3 linked regions of the Magnetofaba australis IT-1 genome follow. The protein of the gene in region 1 interacts with the protein of each later gene in a pairwise test. Links are inferred from orthologs where the notes say so. Each region holds a gene or a part of one and is shown on either strand. Other genes may lie near its edges.

Region 1 (8,382 bases):
ATCGCGATTCTCGCCCTATGTCTGCCTGCGCCCGCGCATGCGCAGAGCAGCGAAGCGGATCAGCTGGTCGCCCAGGGCAAGCAGCTCCTCGCTCAACGCAAACTGATGTGGCCGCCAGGCAAGAGCGCCTACAGCATCCTCAAGCGCGCGCTGGAGTTGGAGCCCAATCATGTGGAGGCGCGGCGGGCCATGGCGGCCATCGCCCAACGCTACATGACGCTGGCGCGGGAGGATCTGGAGGCCGGACGGCGCAAGCAGGCGGCCTCGCGTCTCTACCGGGCGCGTAAGGTGGTGGACAAAGGCTATGGCGATGCGGCGCTGCTGGCGCAGTTGGAGGCGCGACTGCAGAAATCAACCCACACGCGCAAGAGGCGTCCGACGCCACAGCGCGTCGCCGCAAAACCGCCATCCGCCTCGAATTCCGCCAAATCAGAGCCCCCTGCCGTTCAGCCAGACCCGGCTTCCGCCCAAACAGCCGACGCCGACACTCCGGCTCCGACCAGAGCGCCACGCGCCATCGCTTCGTCTGCATCGACATCAGGCAAGGCGACGCCTCCAGGCGACAAACCAGCCCGGTCCAAGCCAAAACCCGCCATTGCGCAGCCTGTTGCAGCCCCCGCCCAGTCGCGGAGCGTCGCCGACGAGCCGGACTCCCCATCTTCAAAAAAACCGCCCGGTGCAGCCAAGATCGCCGCTGCGCCACAACAACTGGCCGAAACTCCGGACAAGCCGCCCGCCCCTGGCCCGATGCTCCATGCCGACATCGCCCCCAGGGCGCGCATGCGTCCGCAACAACCGGCGGTGGATGACCCCACGCCATCCACGCCAGCCGCATCCGCCGAGTTGGAACCCCTGCTTCTCTCCAAGGCGGAGATCTTCGCCGCGATCAATCGCGGCGATCTGCACACTGCGGCGCAGGGGTTCTACTACTACGCCATCGCCGGGGTGGCGGATGCGCAATATAATTTTGGCGTGATGTTCGATACCGGTAAAGGTCGGCCCCAGGACTACGCCCAGGCGTTCAAGTGGTATCGTCGCGCGGCCCTGCAAGGGCATGCGCGGGCGCAGACCAATCTGGGCACGCTGTATGACAGCGGCGCCGGGACGCACCAGGATTATATCAAAGCAGCCAAGTGGTATCGGCTGGCCGCCGAGCAGGGGTTGGCGGTGGCGCAATACAATCTGGGCGCGATGTATGAGAACGGCCAGGGCGTTGCGCGCGATCCCAAAAAGGCGCGCCATTGGTATGAGAAAGCCGCCGGACAGGGCCTGGGCCCGGCGCGCAAGGCGTTGGGCCTGGCTGACGTCGAGCCGGAATAACCCCGCCCCGCCGGGCTACTCTGTCGTCGCCCCCAGCGCCCGCGTGATGCCTCCGGTTGCGGCTTTTCGCTGTACAGCGTTGCAATCTCTCAACTATTCTCGTTACTGGTGAGTTTCCTACCCAGCACAGCAGGAGATGAAAGTTGTGGAGAGTCTGAAATCACTCCTGGCGGGATTACAGCCCTATGGCGGCCCAATTTTGATCTGGCTTCAGGACAACTGGATTGGCGCGCTGGCCGTCGCCATTCCCGTGGGGTTGTTCGTCAATTGGCTCTCGTCCAAGTGGTTCTCCTCGGACAAACCGACAAAGTTCACCCACAAATCCCACAGCGGCAACGTGCAACACACGGAAAACATGGCGCAGGGCGACCAATCCAATACCCATGTGACCGACCACAGCACTGCGCAAGGCGATATCACACACAATGGAGACCGCATTAATGGCGACAAGGTGGTTGTAAATAACACCTTTAGCGCAGAAACCATTGACGAAGTGAAGAAGGCAGGCTTGGCCGAAGCCGCAATCCACAACTTCTCCAAGCGTTTGGATATCCAGCAAGTCCCCCCCTATGAGTGGGACGCCATGCTGCGTGAGTTTGCCGAGCGCTATCTGAGATTGCAGGCGGAGTTGGATCAACTCAAAACCAACGATGCAGAAGTGGGGGCGCTCAAGGAGAAGGCGCAAGCATTCATGGCGGAAGGCCAATGGGTCGAAGCAGATGCCGCATTACAAGAGGCCAAAACCCTGGCTTGCGTGACTGCCCTGAAGCAAAAGCAACAAGCCGATGAGGGGCTGCGCACCGCCGCGCAACTGGCCAAGGCTCAAGCAAATGCACGTCTATCTCAATTGGATTATGCCGGAGCGCTCGACGCCTTGCAGGAGGCGGTGGAGTTGATGCCGCCAGGGCGGGATCGTGAATGGGAGCTTGAGCGCGCTGATCTACTGTTTGCCTTAGGCAGAGCAACAGGCGAGATGGGGAATTTTGCAGGTTCAGAAAATTACCACATCAAGTCAATGGAATTGCGGAACAAATATGACGCCTCTATCAATGAAAAGGTAAAATCCATACTTAGCTTGGCCTCAAGTGTTGAACATCAAGGACGCGTCACAGATAGCGAGAAACTGTACTTACAGGGTATAGAATTACTGAATATTTCAGAAAACGCCGACAAAAATCTCCTCTCAATAGCAACGGCTAACCTAGCAGGTTTATATAGCGACCAAGGGGACTTTGTTCAGGCTGAGAAGTTATTCATAAAGTCACTTGAAATAACTAAATCCTTACCTCATAAAAATCCATCTGATCTAGGCCGGATCATGAACAATATAGCACAAATGTATATTGTCCAAGAGCGTCTTCCTGAAGCAGAGTCTATTCTTCAGTCCATTGTAAATGAGTTTGAAGTTACCAAAAACCTTATGCATCCCACATTCGGGATAGTATTATCTAATCTTGCCAGCGTTCATAAGCTACAAGGGAATTTTAAAGCCGCGAGAGCCCTATATGAGCGTGATCTAGAAATTGTAGCTAATGCCTATGGAAGGGCTCACCCTGGTTACGCAAAAACATTAAACAATATGGGGTCACTTTGCTGGGAAGAGAAGGAGTTTCAGGAGGCTGAATCATTTTTTCAACAATCTATCGAAATATACGAAAATTTACTAGGACATGAACATCCAGACTTGGCCATGTCTTTACAAAATCTAGGTGGTGTGTATTTTTCACAAAAGAAAGAAAATCACGGGGAGGCATTAATTAAACGCGCCTCTGAGATCATGCTGGCCAAACTGCCCGAGAGCCCCAATACCGCCACTGTGTTAAAAAATCACGCCCAAGTCCTGGACGCCCTGAACCGCCCCCAAGAGGCCCAACAGCAGCGAGACTTGGCGGCGGAAGTGATGCGCCGCCACGAGGCGCGCAACGCTGAAAAGACTACACCCACCGTGGCGGAGGCGACAGAGTAACCCCTACCCCTCGCCGGTGCTCTCCGCGTCGGCCACCTCTTCTAGCAGAGCGGCCAGTTGGCGGGTGAGGCGGCGGCGTTCGTACTGGGCGGCCTTTTGCGGGTCCGGGGCGCTGGCTTGGCCGTCGCGCAGTTGCGCGATGAAGGCGGGCAGCGCGTCCACCATGGCGTCGGTGTGGTGCAGGGGGATGATCTCCCGCCCACCGCAATCGCGCAGCAGATTGGCCGCATCGCCGGTGGGATCGGCCAGAGCCAACACCGGACGCCCCAGACGCAGATATTCAAACAATTTGGCCGGAATCAGGTGGTGGAAGTTGGCCCCCTGGAACAGCATTAAACCGTCGGCCAGGGCCATCTCCCGCAGCGCCTCCTCGTAGGGAATTCCCGGCAGCACCTCCACCATATCCGCCACATGGTTGGCCACCGCCAGTTGGCGCAGGTAATCCTCCTCCTGGGAGCCGCGAAAACGCACGCGCAGGGTCTCCGGCCCCACCATGCCGTAGTGACGCAGCTTGCCCAGGGCCTCGAAGAAGCTCACCGGGTCGCGCTCCTCGTGGCCGGGATAGAGTCCGCCGCTGTGCAGCAGGGTCACCGGGCCGTCGATCTGCGCATTGGCCGGACGTTGGGGGAGCGTGGCGAAATCCGCCTCGTCATAGCCGTTGGCGATGACGGCGAAGTGCTCCGGCGGATTCACCGGGTAGCGGTTTTCATACAGCTTTTGAATGCCGGGGGTGGTGATCACGGCGCGACTGCACGAAGCCATGTGACGCGCCTCCAGCAACACGTGTTGGTCGTGGCGGGCGCGGTCGGCGGGGAAGGTGTTGGTCCACTGGGCGTCGCGGAAGTCGGCGATCCACGGCAGGCCGGTGAGGCCGCTCAGGGTGTGGGCGATCATGTGGCAACTGGCGATGGGGTATGTGGCCCAGATCACTTCGGGTTTGTGTTGTTTGATCAGTTGCAGGCCGCGGCGGATGGCGAAGGGGCGCCAGGTGGCCCAGCGGTCGGGGCTGGCGAGAAAGCCGGGGTAGCGTCCCAGAATCGACAGATGGCGTTTGGCGTCCCACGCCTGCGGGCGGGCCACGGGGGCGTCTTTGGGGATTTCGCCCAGTTGGGTGGTCCCGGTCTGTTCGTAGGCGCGGGGGTGGGCGGAAAGAATGATGGGATCCCAACCCCAATCGGGCAGGTAGCGACTGAATTTGAGGGCGCGTTGGGCGCCGCTGTAGCCTTGGGCGGGGGGTAGTGGAAGGCGATCATCAGCACGCGGCGGCGTGTGTCCATGACTGGCGACTCCCAAGCCCACTCTATCTGGATGCGGCGACCAAAGGTTGCGCGCGCACGGAGTAAAACTAATCGAGGTCCAGGAGGGCGTCCCTCCTGGCGGGTCCAGGGCGGCGCCCTGGCGGATCATTAAGGCGGAGCCTTAATATCTAACTTTTTTAAATTGCGCCCCCTTTTCAAAAGCAAAATCGCAGATTTTGCTGGGGCGCTTCCTGACTCAATTTGCTCTGGCAAATTGAGAGAGGGGTCTGGGGAGAGATCTCCCTAGCATGCCGCCGAAGGCGGCGGTCTTGGGCTGGCGACCAACTCTCCCGGATGCGGCAATCTTGGGCTCGCTCCCTCACTCCACCAAAGACGATGGTCTTGGGCGCGCTCCGATCTTCGTTAGTTGCTACAAGGGCAGACTACCCTAACCCCAGCGCTTTCCCGCACACACTTTTTGGCTTTCCCGAGTCCACAGCCCTAGAGCATTCGCTCCTGTCGGCTACGCCGACATATCGCTCACCGCCGTTTCCCGTTTTCCCCCGTGCTGGCTCAACCCTTCCAGCTTCTCTTCCAAATCCTGACTGGCTCAACCTTTTCTCAAGGGGGAAACGGCTGAAAGCTTAAAGATATTGGGGCGCTGCCCCAAACCCCGCCAGGGCGCCGCCCTGGACCCGCTTAAGGGGCGCAGCCCCTTAAGAATCCCGCCTCCGGCCAGCCGGAGGCCAATAGTCAGCGCCAGCTCAAGCTGCGTCACGCAAACACTTTTACTCCGCGTAGATCAGGCCTACGCCAGCTTGCCGTGGCAATGCTTGTACTTCTTGCCCGACCCACACGGACACGGATCGTTGCGCCCAATCTTATCGCCCTCACGCCGATACGGCGTATGCGCCGCATCCTGCTCCGGCTGCGGCGCCGACTCCCCCGCATAAGACTCAGCGTCCGCATGGATCATGTTCATCTCTTGCTGCCGCTGCGCCGCCAACTCCGCCTCACGCGCCTCAACCTCATCCGGCTGCTGCACCTCCACCTTGGCCAGGAACTCAATGGCGTCCATCTTAATGCGGTCCAGCAAGCCCTCAAACAGCTCAAACGCCTCGCGCTTGTACTCGTTCAACGGATCCTTCTGCGCATAACCCCGCAAGTGAATCCCCTCTTTCAAGTGGTCCATGTTGAGCAGATGCTCCTTCCACAGACCATCAAGCAGTTGCAGCAGGATCGATTTTTCCAGATAACGCATCAACGGCGCCGTCAAACGCTCCTCACGCGCCGCGCAATAGGCGTTCAGAGCCTCCTTGGCGCGCTCATGGGCCACCGCGCTGGTGACGCCCTCTTCATGCTTCCAGCTCTCGGCGTCCACCACCACGCCAAATTGATGCTGCACCGCGTCGCTAAAGGCCTTGGCGTCCCACTCCTCCGGGTAGATCTCCTCGTTGAGATGCTGCTCAACCAGGTCCGCCAAAATCTCCTCGCGAATCTCCTGGATGTAGGCCTGAATGTCCTCCGCCTCCATCAGCTCCTTGCGCTGCTCGTAGATCACCTTGCGCTGCTCGTTCATCACATCGTCGAACTTGAGCAGGTTCTTGCGGATATCGAAGTTGCGCCCCTCCACCTTCTTCTGCGCCGACTCCACCGCCTTGTTGATCCACGGATGGATGATCGCCTCCCCCTCCTCCAGACCAAATTTCTGCAGCATGGCGTCCATGCGATCGGAGCCGAAGATGCGCATCAGATCGTCCTGCAGCGACAGGTAGAAGGTGGACGAACCCGGGTCGCCCTGACGCCCGGAACGGCCACGCAACTGGTTGTCGATGCGGCGGGATTCGTGGCGCTCAGAGCCGATGATGTGCAGACCGCCCGCCGCCAGCACCTCGGCCTTCTCGGCGGCGCACTCGGCGCGAATCTGCGCTTCCAGCTCGGCGCGCTTCTCTTCCGGCGTGTCGGGCTTGATCTCATTTTTGATGCGCATGTCGGGGTTACCGCCCAACTGGATGTCGGTGCCGCGACCGGCCATGTTGGTGGCGATGGTCACCGCGCCCTTGCGACCCGCCTGGGCCACGATCTCCGCTTCGCGCTCGTGCTGCTTGGCGTTGAGGATTTCGTGCTTGATCTTGCGCTGCTTGAGGAATTTGGAGACCACCTCGGACATCTCGATGGAGACCGTGCCCACCAGCACCGGCTGCCCCTTGGCGTTGCGCTCGACGATATCTTCCGCCACCGCATTGAGCTTCTCCTGCAGGGTGCGGAACACCACATCGTCGTTATCGATGCGCACCATGGGCCGGTTGGTGGGGCAGATCACCACATCCAGATTATAGGTGCTGGAAAACTCCGACGCTTCGGTGTCGGCGGTGCCGGTCATGCCCGACAGTTTGTTGTAGAGACGGAACAGATTCTGGAAGGTGATGGAGGCCAGGGTTTGCGATTCATTCTGAATCATCACCTGCTCTTTGGCCTCCAGCGCCTGGTGCAGGCCGTCGGAGTAGCGACGACCGGGCATCATGCGGCCGGTGAACTCGTCGATGATCACCACTTCGCCATCTTTGACGATGTAGTCCTTGTCATTTTCGAACAGCGCATGGGCGCGCAACGCCTGGTTGACGTGGTGCACCATCTCCATGTTGCCCAGGTCATACAGATCGCCGTTGGTCAGCAGACCCGCCTCTTTGAGCAGAACCTCAATGGCCTCGTTGCCCTCTTCGGTGAAGGTCACCGTGCGCGCCTTCTCATCCACCGTGTAGTGGGTCTCGCGCTCCAGTTTGGGGATCACCGCGTTGACCTGATAGTACTTGTCGGTGTTGTCCTCGGTGGGACCGGAGATGATCAACGGCGTGCGCGCTTCGTCAATGAGGATGGAGTCCACCTCGTCGACGATGGCGTAGTTCAGCGGGCGCTGCACCATCTCCTCTAAGGAGAACTTCATGTTGTCGCGCAGGTAGTCGAAACCAAATTCGTTATTGGTGCCGTAGGTGATGTCGCAGGCGTAGGCCTCTTTGCGCTGGGCGTCGTCCAGCCCATGCACGATCACCCCGGTGGTGAGCCCCATGAAGCCGTAGAGCTTGCCCATCCACTCGGCGTCGCGTTTGGCCAGGTAGTCGTTCACCGTCACCAGATGCGCGCCGCGTCCGGCCAGCGCGTTGAGGTAGAGCGGCAGCGTGGCCACCAGCGTCTTACCCTCACCGGTCTTCATCTCGGTGATCTTGCCCTGGTGCAGCACCATGCCGCCCACCAACTGCACATCGTAGTGGCGCATGCCCAAGGCCCGCACGCCGCCTTCGCGCACCGCGGCAAACGCCTCGGGCAGCAGCGCGTCCAGCTCCTCGCCATTGTCCAGACGTTGGCGGAACTGGGCGGTGAGACCCTTCAGCTCTTCGTCGGAGAGCTTCTGCATCTGCGGCTCAAGCGCGTTGATCTGATCCACCAGCGGATTGAGGGATTTCAGATAGCGGTCGTTGGCGGAGCCGAAAATCTTGCGGGCGATAGCCTGAAACATGTCGTATTCCTGAAATGAACGAGTCGGGGGCCTGGGGAAACCGGCAAAGCGGTTCGCGCGCGCGGCCCGCCATACGGATGCGATTGCGCTGGAAGCGAGATTTGTACCACATTCGGCCCAATCAACGCCATCCCTGCTCGGCTTGAAACGGTCTGCGGCGCCGTTTCTGTTGGCCTGCGGTGAAATTTCATGCAGGAGACTGGACGAATCAACCCATTCGCGGCATCCTTGCACCAATTGAATTTTTGCATCCGCCCGGTTGCAAAAATTCAATTCACAACCCTATCAGCAAGTTGAAGAGCACACATGAGTGAAGCGGCGCAATTAATCGAACAGATCGGCAA
Region 2 (3,097 bases), 150 kb from region 1 along the record:
TGCCCGCTGCGTGCAGACGCCCCATCACCTCCATCACCGATCCATAGGCGGCGTTGCGATCGCCGCGCACGAAGATCTGGATATTGGGGTTCTGGTCGCGGATGGCGCGCACTTTGGTCACCATCTCATCCATGGTGACGGGCTGCGTCTCAATGGCGGGGGCGCCATTGGCGGTGACCGAGATCACCAGCGGCTCCGCTTGGGACGGCAGCGGGTCGGAGCTGGTTCCGGGGAGATTGACCTCCACCCCTTGGGTGAGCAGCGGCGCGGTGACCATAAAGATGATCAGCAGCACTAGCATGATATCCACCAGCGGAGTGACGTTGATTTCGCTCATGGGGCGTTCGGGACGTTGTCCCAAGCCGCCGCCCATGCCGACGTTCATGCCCATTGTGACGCTCCCTTGCGTGACAGGCGTATGGTTCGATGCGCGTGATGTCTCTTACTGGACGTTGAACGCGCGAAAGCCGAATAAAGCACGGCTGCCAAATTAACGAGGGTCCAGGGAAATCGGATTTGTCCCGATTGGCCTGGCGGGTCGAGGGCAGAGCCCTCGTGGGTGCAGGGCAAAGCCCTGCCGGGTCACGGGCAGAGCCCGTGTGGGTCCAGGGCGGCGCCCTGGTGGGGTTTGGGGCGAAGCCCCAATATCTCCAATCGTCCAATCAGTTCAACGATTGCCCAAAAAGATCATCCAGCCTTGCGGCGGGAGGAGGCGCGGCGCTCCAGGATGTTGAGGAACTCGGCGCCGAAGTTGTCCATTTTGCTGTGCAGTCGGCGCAATTCGGCGGAGAACTTGTTGTAGGCGATCACCGCCGGGATGGCGGCCACCAGACCCATGGCGGTGGCGATGAGGGCTTCGGCGATGCCCGGGGCGACCATGGCCAGAGTGGTGGTCTTGGCGCCAGCCAGACCCATGAAGGCGTTCATGATGCCCCACACGGTGCCGAACAGACCCACGAAGGGGCTGGTGGCGCCGACGGTGGCCAGGAAGGTCAAGCCGCTCTCGAGCCGCTCCACTTCGCGATTGAGCGCCACGGTCATGGCGCGACGCACATTGGAGACCAGATCGCCCTCGTCATGGGGCGTATCGCCGCTCTCCCAGCGCTTCCATTCGCGAAAGCCGGAGGTGAACATCACCACGATGGGACTGTCGGGCCACTCGTCATTGGCGGTTTGGAACAGCTGCGCCACCGAGCCGCCGCTCCAGAAGCGCTCTTCGAACTGCGACGACTCCTTGCGAATACGGCGATAGCGGCGCCATTTGTCGAAGATGTAGGCCCACGAGACCACCGAGGCGATCAGCAGCGCCAGCATCACCAGTTTCACCACCGGACCAGCCTGAATAACCAGCGTCCAGGCGCTATGATTCAATTGTGCGTCCATGATTCCTGCGTCGCCTCATTCAAAGAGTTGTTGCAAAACTTGCGCGGGGATGCGGATGGGCTTGAACTCTTCGCCCACGCAGGCGATGCGCGCGGTGGCGGCGATCAACCGCGCGCCGTCCCGTTCGATGGTTTGCTCCAGCTCGAAGCTGGCTTGCCTGCGACGGCGGATTGACACCGTCACCGTCAAAAGGTCGTCGAGTCGCGCCGGGCTGATGAAATCCACCGCCATATGGGTCACCACAAAGCGGGCCCCGGTTGCGGCGAACAGCGCTTCCTGTTCCAAACCGGCGCTGCGCAGCCACTCGGTGCGGGTGCGCTCAAGAAAGTTCAGATATTGGCTGTGGTAGACCACGCCACCGGCGTCGGTGTCTTCGTAGTAGACCCGAATGGGCCATTCGAAGCGCTCGATGTTATTGATTTTACAATCGCTCAAAGCAATCGTCCTTGTGCGCCGCCGGGGACGCTAATGCGCAAATGATCAAACGCGCGCGCGGTGGCTTTGCGTCCGCGCGGGGTGCGATCGAGCATGCCTTCCTTGACCAGATAGGGCTCGATCACATCTTCAATGGTGTTGCGATCTTCGCCGATGGCTGCGGCCAGGGTATCCAGGCCGGTGGGGCCGCCGTCGAACTTTTCAATCAAGACGCCAAGCAAGCGCCGGTCCATATTGTCCAGACCGAAGGCGTCCACCTCCAATTGGGTCAGCGCCGCGTCGGCCAGGGCGTGGTCGATAATGCCGCCGCCCTGGATCTGGGCGAAGTCGCGCACGCGGCGCAGCAGGCGGTTGGCGATGCGCGGGGTGCCGCGGGAGCGTCGCGCCAGTTCATACGCTCCGGCGGGCTCCATGGGGATGCCGAGGATGGACGCAGAACGTGAAACGATGATGGCGAGCTCTTCCGGCGTATAAAACTCCATGCGCGCGAGGATGCCGAAGCGGTCGCGCAGGGGGCCGGTGAGCATGCCGGCGCGGGTGGTGGCGCCGAGCAGGGTAAAGCGGGGCAGATCGATCTTCACCGAGCGCGCCGAGGGGCCTTCGCCGATGATGATATCCAGTTGGTAGTCCTCCATGGCCGGGTAGAGGATCTCCTCCACGGCGGGGGAGAGGCGGTGGATTTCGTCCACAAAGAGGACGTCGCCGGGGTTGAGATTGGTCAACAGCGCGGCCAGATCGCCCGCTTTTTCGATGACGGGGCCGGAGGTGGCGCGCAGGCCGACGCCCATTTCGATGGCGACGATTTGCGCCAGGGTGGTTTTGCCCAGGCCGGGGGGGCCGTGTAGCAGCATGTGATCCAACGCTTCGCCGCGGGCGCGGGCGGCATCGAGGAACACTTGCAGGTTGCCTTTGAGCTGTTGCTGGCCGATGAACTCTTGCAGCGCGCGGGGGCGCAGGCTGACTTCTTGGCGGGATTCGCCGAGTTCGGCTTCACTGGAGATCAGGCGTGGGTCTGAGAGGTCTTCGTCCATGAATCCCGTGTCTCGTTAGGATGTGCAAAATGTTTGCGTGACGCTGTTGGAGCGAGCGCTGACTATTGGCCGCCGACTGGTCGGCGGCGGGATTCTTAAGGGTCTGTGACCCTTAAGCGGGTCCAGGGCGGAGCCCTGGCGGATTATTAAGGCGGAGCCTTAATATCTAATTTTTTGAAATCGCGCCCCTTTTCAAAGAAAAATTGCGCAGCAATTTTGTGGGGCGCTTCCTGACTCAATTTGCTCCG
Region 3 (2,831 bases), on another replicon or contig:
TCAGAATCACTCCCGTCGTGAGTGCATGTGTTTCCCAGCTGGGGAAGATGTAGGCCAGCTTTTTTGGGCGCATCTGGAAATCGGATCTCAATGTCGATCCAAATCGTGTTGACTCAGACACTTGCTGATCACTAACGGGGGGCCGTTCCATGGGACGTCGGACGCTAATTGCGGGTAACTGGAAAATGAATGGCCTGTTGGAGACCGCCCAGGAGTTGGCGGGCGCGATCCAAACCGGGTTGACCGAGCGCGAAGAGAAGCGGGTGGTTTGCGAAGTGCTGATCTGTCCGCCGTTCACCGCTTTGTCGGCGCTGCATCAGCAGTTGGGCGAATCTTCGTTGAAGTTGGGCGCCCAGGATATGGCGGTGGAGTCCAGCGGCGCCTATACCGGAGAAGTCTCCGGTTTGATGCTGCGCAATGTGGGCTGCCGCTATGTGATTCTGGGGCACTCTGAGCGTCGTTCATATTATGGCGAAACAGACGAAGTGGTGGCCGCCAAGACCGCCTCGGCGTACCGCGATGGCCTTACCCCCATTGTGTGTGTGGGCGAAACCCTGGAAGAGCGCGAAGCGGGCAAAACCCTGGAGGTGATCGACCGTCAGGTTAACGCCATGCTGCCCAGCCTGCCGGAGACGGACTCCAAGCGTCAAACGCTGGTGATCGCCTATGAACCGGTATGGGCCATCGGCACCGGTAAGGTCGCCACCACGGAACAGGCGCAGGAGGTGCACGCGCACATCCGCGCGCAACTGGCCAAAGCGTTGGGTGACGCCACCGCCGGTAAGATCCGCATCCTCTATGGCGGCTCCATGAAGCCCGGCAACGCCAAAGAGCTGCTGGCGCAAACCGATATCGACGGCGGCCTCATCGGTGGAGCAGCCTTGAACGCCAATGACTTTTTGGCTATAGTCGATTCTTTGCCCAACTGAGCGATCAGCGCGCGCACTGTTTATTGCGTGTCATTGAGCAAGCCAGAGCAGCGCCAGCTGTTGCTCTGTTCACCCACTCTGTAAGGATTTAGGCGTTCCATGTCTCTGATTATTACCGCCATTCACGTCCTGGCGGCCCTGGCTCTGATTGGCGTGGTGTTGTTGCAAAAAGGTAGCGGCGCGGATATGGGCGCAGCATTTGGCGGCAGCTCACAGAATGTTTTTGGCGCTCAGGGTTCCGGCAGCTTTTTGGGCAAACTGACTGCGGGTCTGGCGGGGCTGTTCATGCTCACTAGTCTGACGCTGGCGTTTTTTACCACCCAAGAGGGCGCAGGCGTCTCAGTGATGGATCAAGGCGTCGCTGTCGAACAGCCTGCAGATGCGCCCACAGCGGCTGATCCCTCAGCGGACGTCGCGCCCATTCCCGCCAAACAGGCGGAGCCTATGGCGGAGTCGAGTGGCGCTAAGCCGGTGCCTGTGGGCGACTAAGTCGCTTTAACGCCGCTTACGAAGTTGACCTCAGCAAACAAAAACGCCTGCCNNCNNCGTGTCGTGTGTCGTCGTGTGTCGTCGTACGTAGTAGTAGTAGTAGTAGTACTAGTAGTAGTACGTACGTACGTACGTACGTACGTACGTACGTACGTACGTACGTACGTACGTACGTACGACGTACGTACGTACGTACGTACGTACGTACGTACGTACGTACGTACGTACGACGTACGTCGACGTACGACGACGACGACGACGTACGACGACGATCGTACGTACGTACGTACGTACGTACGTACGTACGTACGTACGTACGTACGTACGTACGACGTACGACGTAACGTACGTACGCGTCGCATTTGCGGCAGGCGTTTTTGTTTGCTGAGGGATTCTCTGTCTTGTGGCGTCGACTATTTGACGTCGTGGTGACGCAGCGTTTCAACCAGGATACGGGTGGCTTCCCCGGTCAGTTTTCGGCACTGTCGCTTGCCGATATTACGAATCACGCCAAAATCCTCCAGCAAGGCATCGCATTGATTGATGCCGCCGGTATGCTCCTGCAAACGACGCTGGAAAGCCTCTGAGACGCTCTTGACCCGTTTCTTGCGATCACCACTCACAGTCGGTTCGTCGCACATGTGTGCAATCGCCAGCGCGCCGCCAGTGAAGATTCCACAAGTGGCCTGTCTGCCGCCCATCCCGCCACACAATCCGGTCGCCATTTGATAAGGGGGATCGGTATCATTGGGGCGCATGACGCGGCCAGCGGCCAACAAGATCGCTTCTGAACAACAGTATCCTGATTTCGCTAAGGAGAGAGCCAGCTCCTCGGCTGCTTGCGCCAGGGAGCTGACTTCTTCATCAGGATTGCAACATGGGCATCCACTCATGACACACCCTGTGATTGTAATTGATAGGAAGGAATATAAATCCTAACCTATCAGATTTCACTGCAGTCTCCAAGAAATCCCACAGGCGACTGCCGCTGCTGAATAGGATAATTTTCTGCAACCAAATGATTTTATAGAGAATGTATTATATTTCTATGCTGAATTTTTATACTGCGAATCACGCAAAATGTCAATTTTGTAAATATAAGCGTTACGAATGTAAACAGGCATGTCAATTGCAAGCTTATGGTCTATATGTTTTGAGCGCCAATGCGCTAACAGGGTTCCCGAAGCGGCGATAATCCTTCTTGAGTCAGCTGCTCGACCGAATCGCATTCAATGGAGTGAAACCATGGGACGTCATACTCTTGCCGAAGCCTCTGAGTTGACCGGCGTGGACTTGGTCACGTTGTGGAAACAGGTCAATGACGGCAGCGTCAGCGTCAAACAGGACCCCTCCGGGCATGATGTGCTCGAGACTGGCGAACTGTTGAAAATCTATGAGAAGCGCTTGGAGTTG

Evidence for each region. The genes of interacting proteins can lie anywhere in the genome.
Region 2: the proteins of secA (region 1) and ybgC interact in binary tests that used the Escherichia coli proteins (3 or more experiments, as listed by UniProt). The link is inferred for Magnetofaba australis IT-1 from one-to-one orthologs.
Region 3: the proteins of secA (region 1) and secG interact in binary tests that used the Escherichia coli proteins (3 or more experiments, as listed by UniProt). The link is inferred for Magnetofaba australis IT-1 from one-to-one orthologs.

The regions. Positions count from the first base shown.
Region 1 is NZ_LVJN01000020.1:339,696-348,077, reverse strand. Bases 5,133-8,382 are described here. They hold secA (preprotein translocase subunit SecA), read right to left. Parts: upstream 8,039-8,382; coding sequence 5,333-8,038; downstream 5,133-5,332. Other genes in these bases: MAIT1_RS13730 (glutamate-5-semialdehyde dehydrogenase), read left to right, coding at 8,345-8,382. Also shown: MAIT1_RS22060 (tetratricopeptide repeat protein), read left to right, coding at 1-1,320; MAIT1_RS13745 (tetratricopeptide repeat protein), read left to right, coding at 1,466-3,286; MAIT1_RS13740 (glycosyltransferase family protein), read right to left, coding at 3,290-4,579. UniProt on the Escherichia coli protein: Required for protein export, interacts with the SecYEG preprotein conducting channel.
Region 2 is NZ_LVJN01000020.1:493,498-496,594, forward strand. The notes cover bases 109-3,097. They hold ybgC (tol-pal system-associated acyl-CoA thioesterase), read right to left. Parts: upstream 1,819-3,097; coding sequence 1,399-1,818; downstream 109-1,398. Other genes in these bases: tolR (protein TolR), read right to left, coding at 109-391; tolQ (protein TolQ), read right to left, coding at 688-1,383; ruvB (Holliday junction branch migration DNA helicase RuvB), read right to left, coding at 1,815-2,849; MAIT1_RS14450 (hypothetical protein), read right to left, coding at 2,996-3,097. Outside these bases: more of tolR, read right to left, coding at 1-108.
Region 3 is NZ_LVJN01000018.1:409,483-412,313, forward strand. The notes cover bases 1-2,723. They hold secG (preprotein translocase subunit SecG), read left to right. Parts: upstream 1-1,028; coding sequence 1,029-1,418; downstream 1,419-2,723. Other genes in these bases: tpiA (triose-phosphate isomerase), read left to right, coding at 150-929; MAIT1_RS07955 (C-GCAxxG-C-C family protein), read right to left, coding at 1,832-2,311; MAIT1_RS07960 (hypothetical protein), read left to right, coding at 2,664-2,723. Also shown: more of MAIT1_RS07960, read left to right, coding at 2,724-2,831. UniProt on the Escherichia coli protein: Subunit of the protein translocation channel SecYEG. Overexpression of some hybrid proteins has been thought to jam the protein secretion apparatus resulting in cell death; while this may be true it also results in FtsH-mediated degradation of SecY.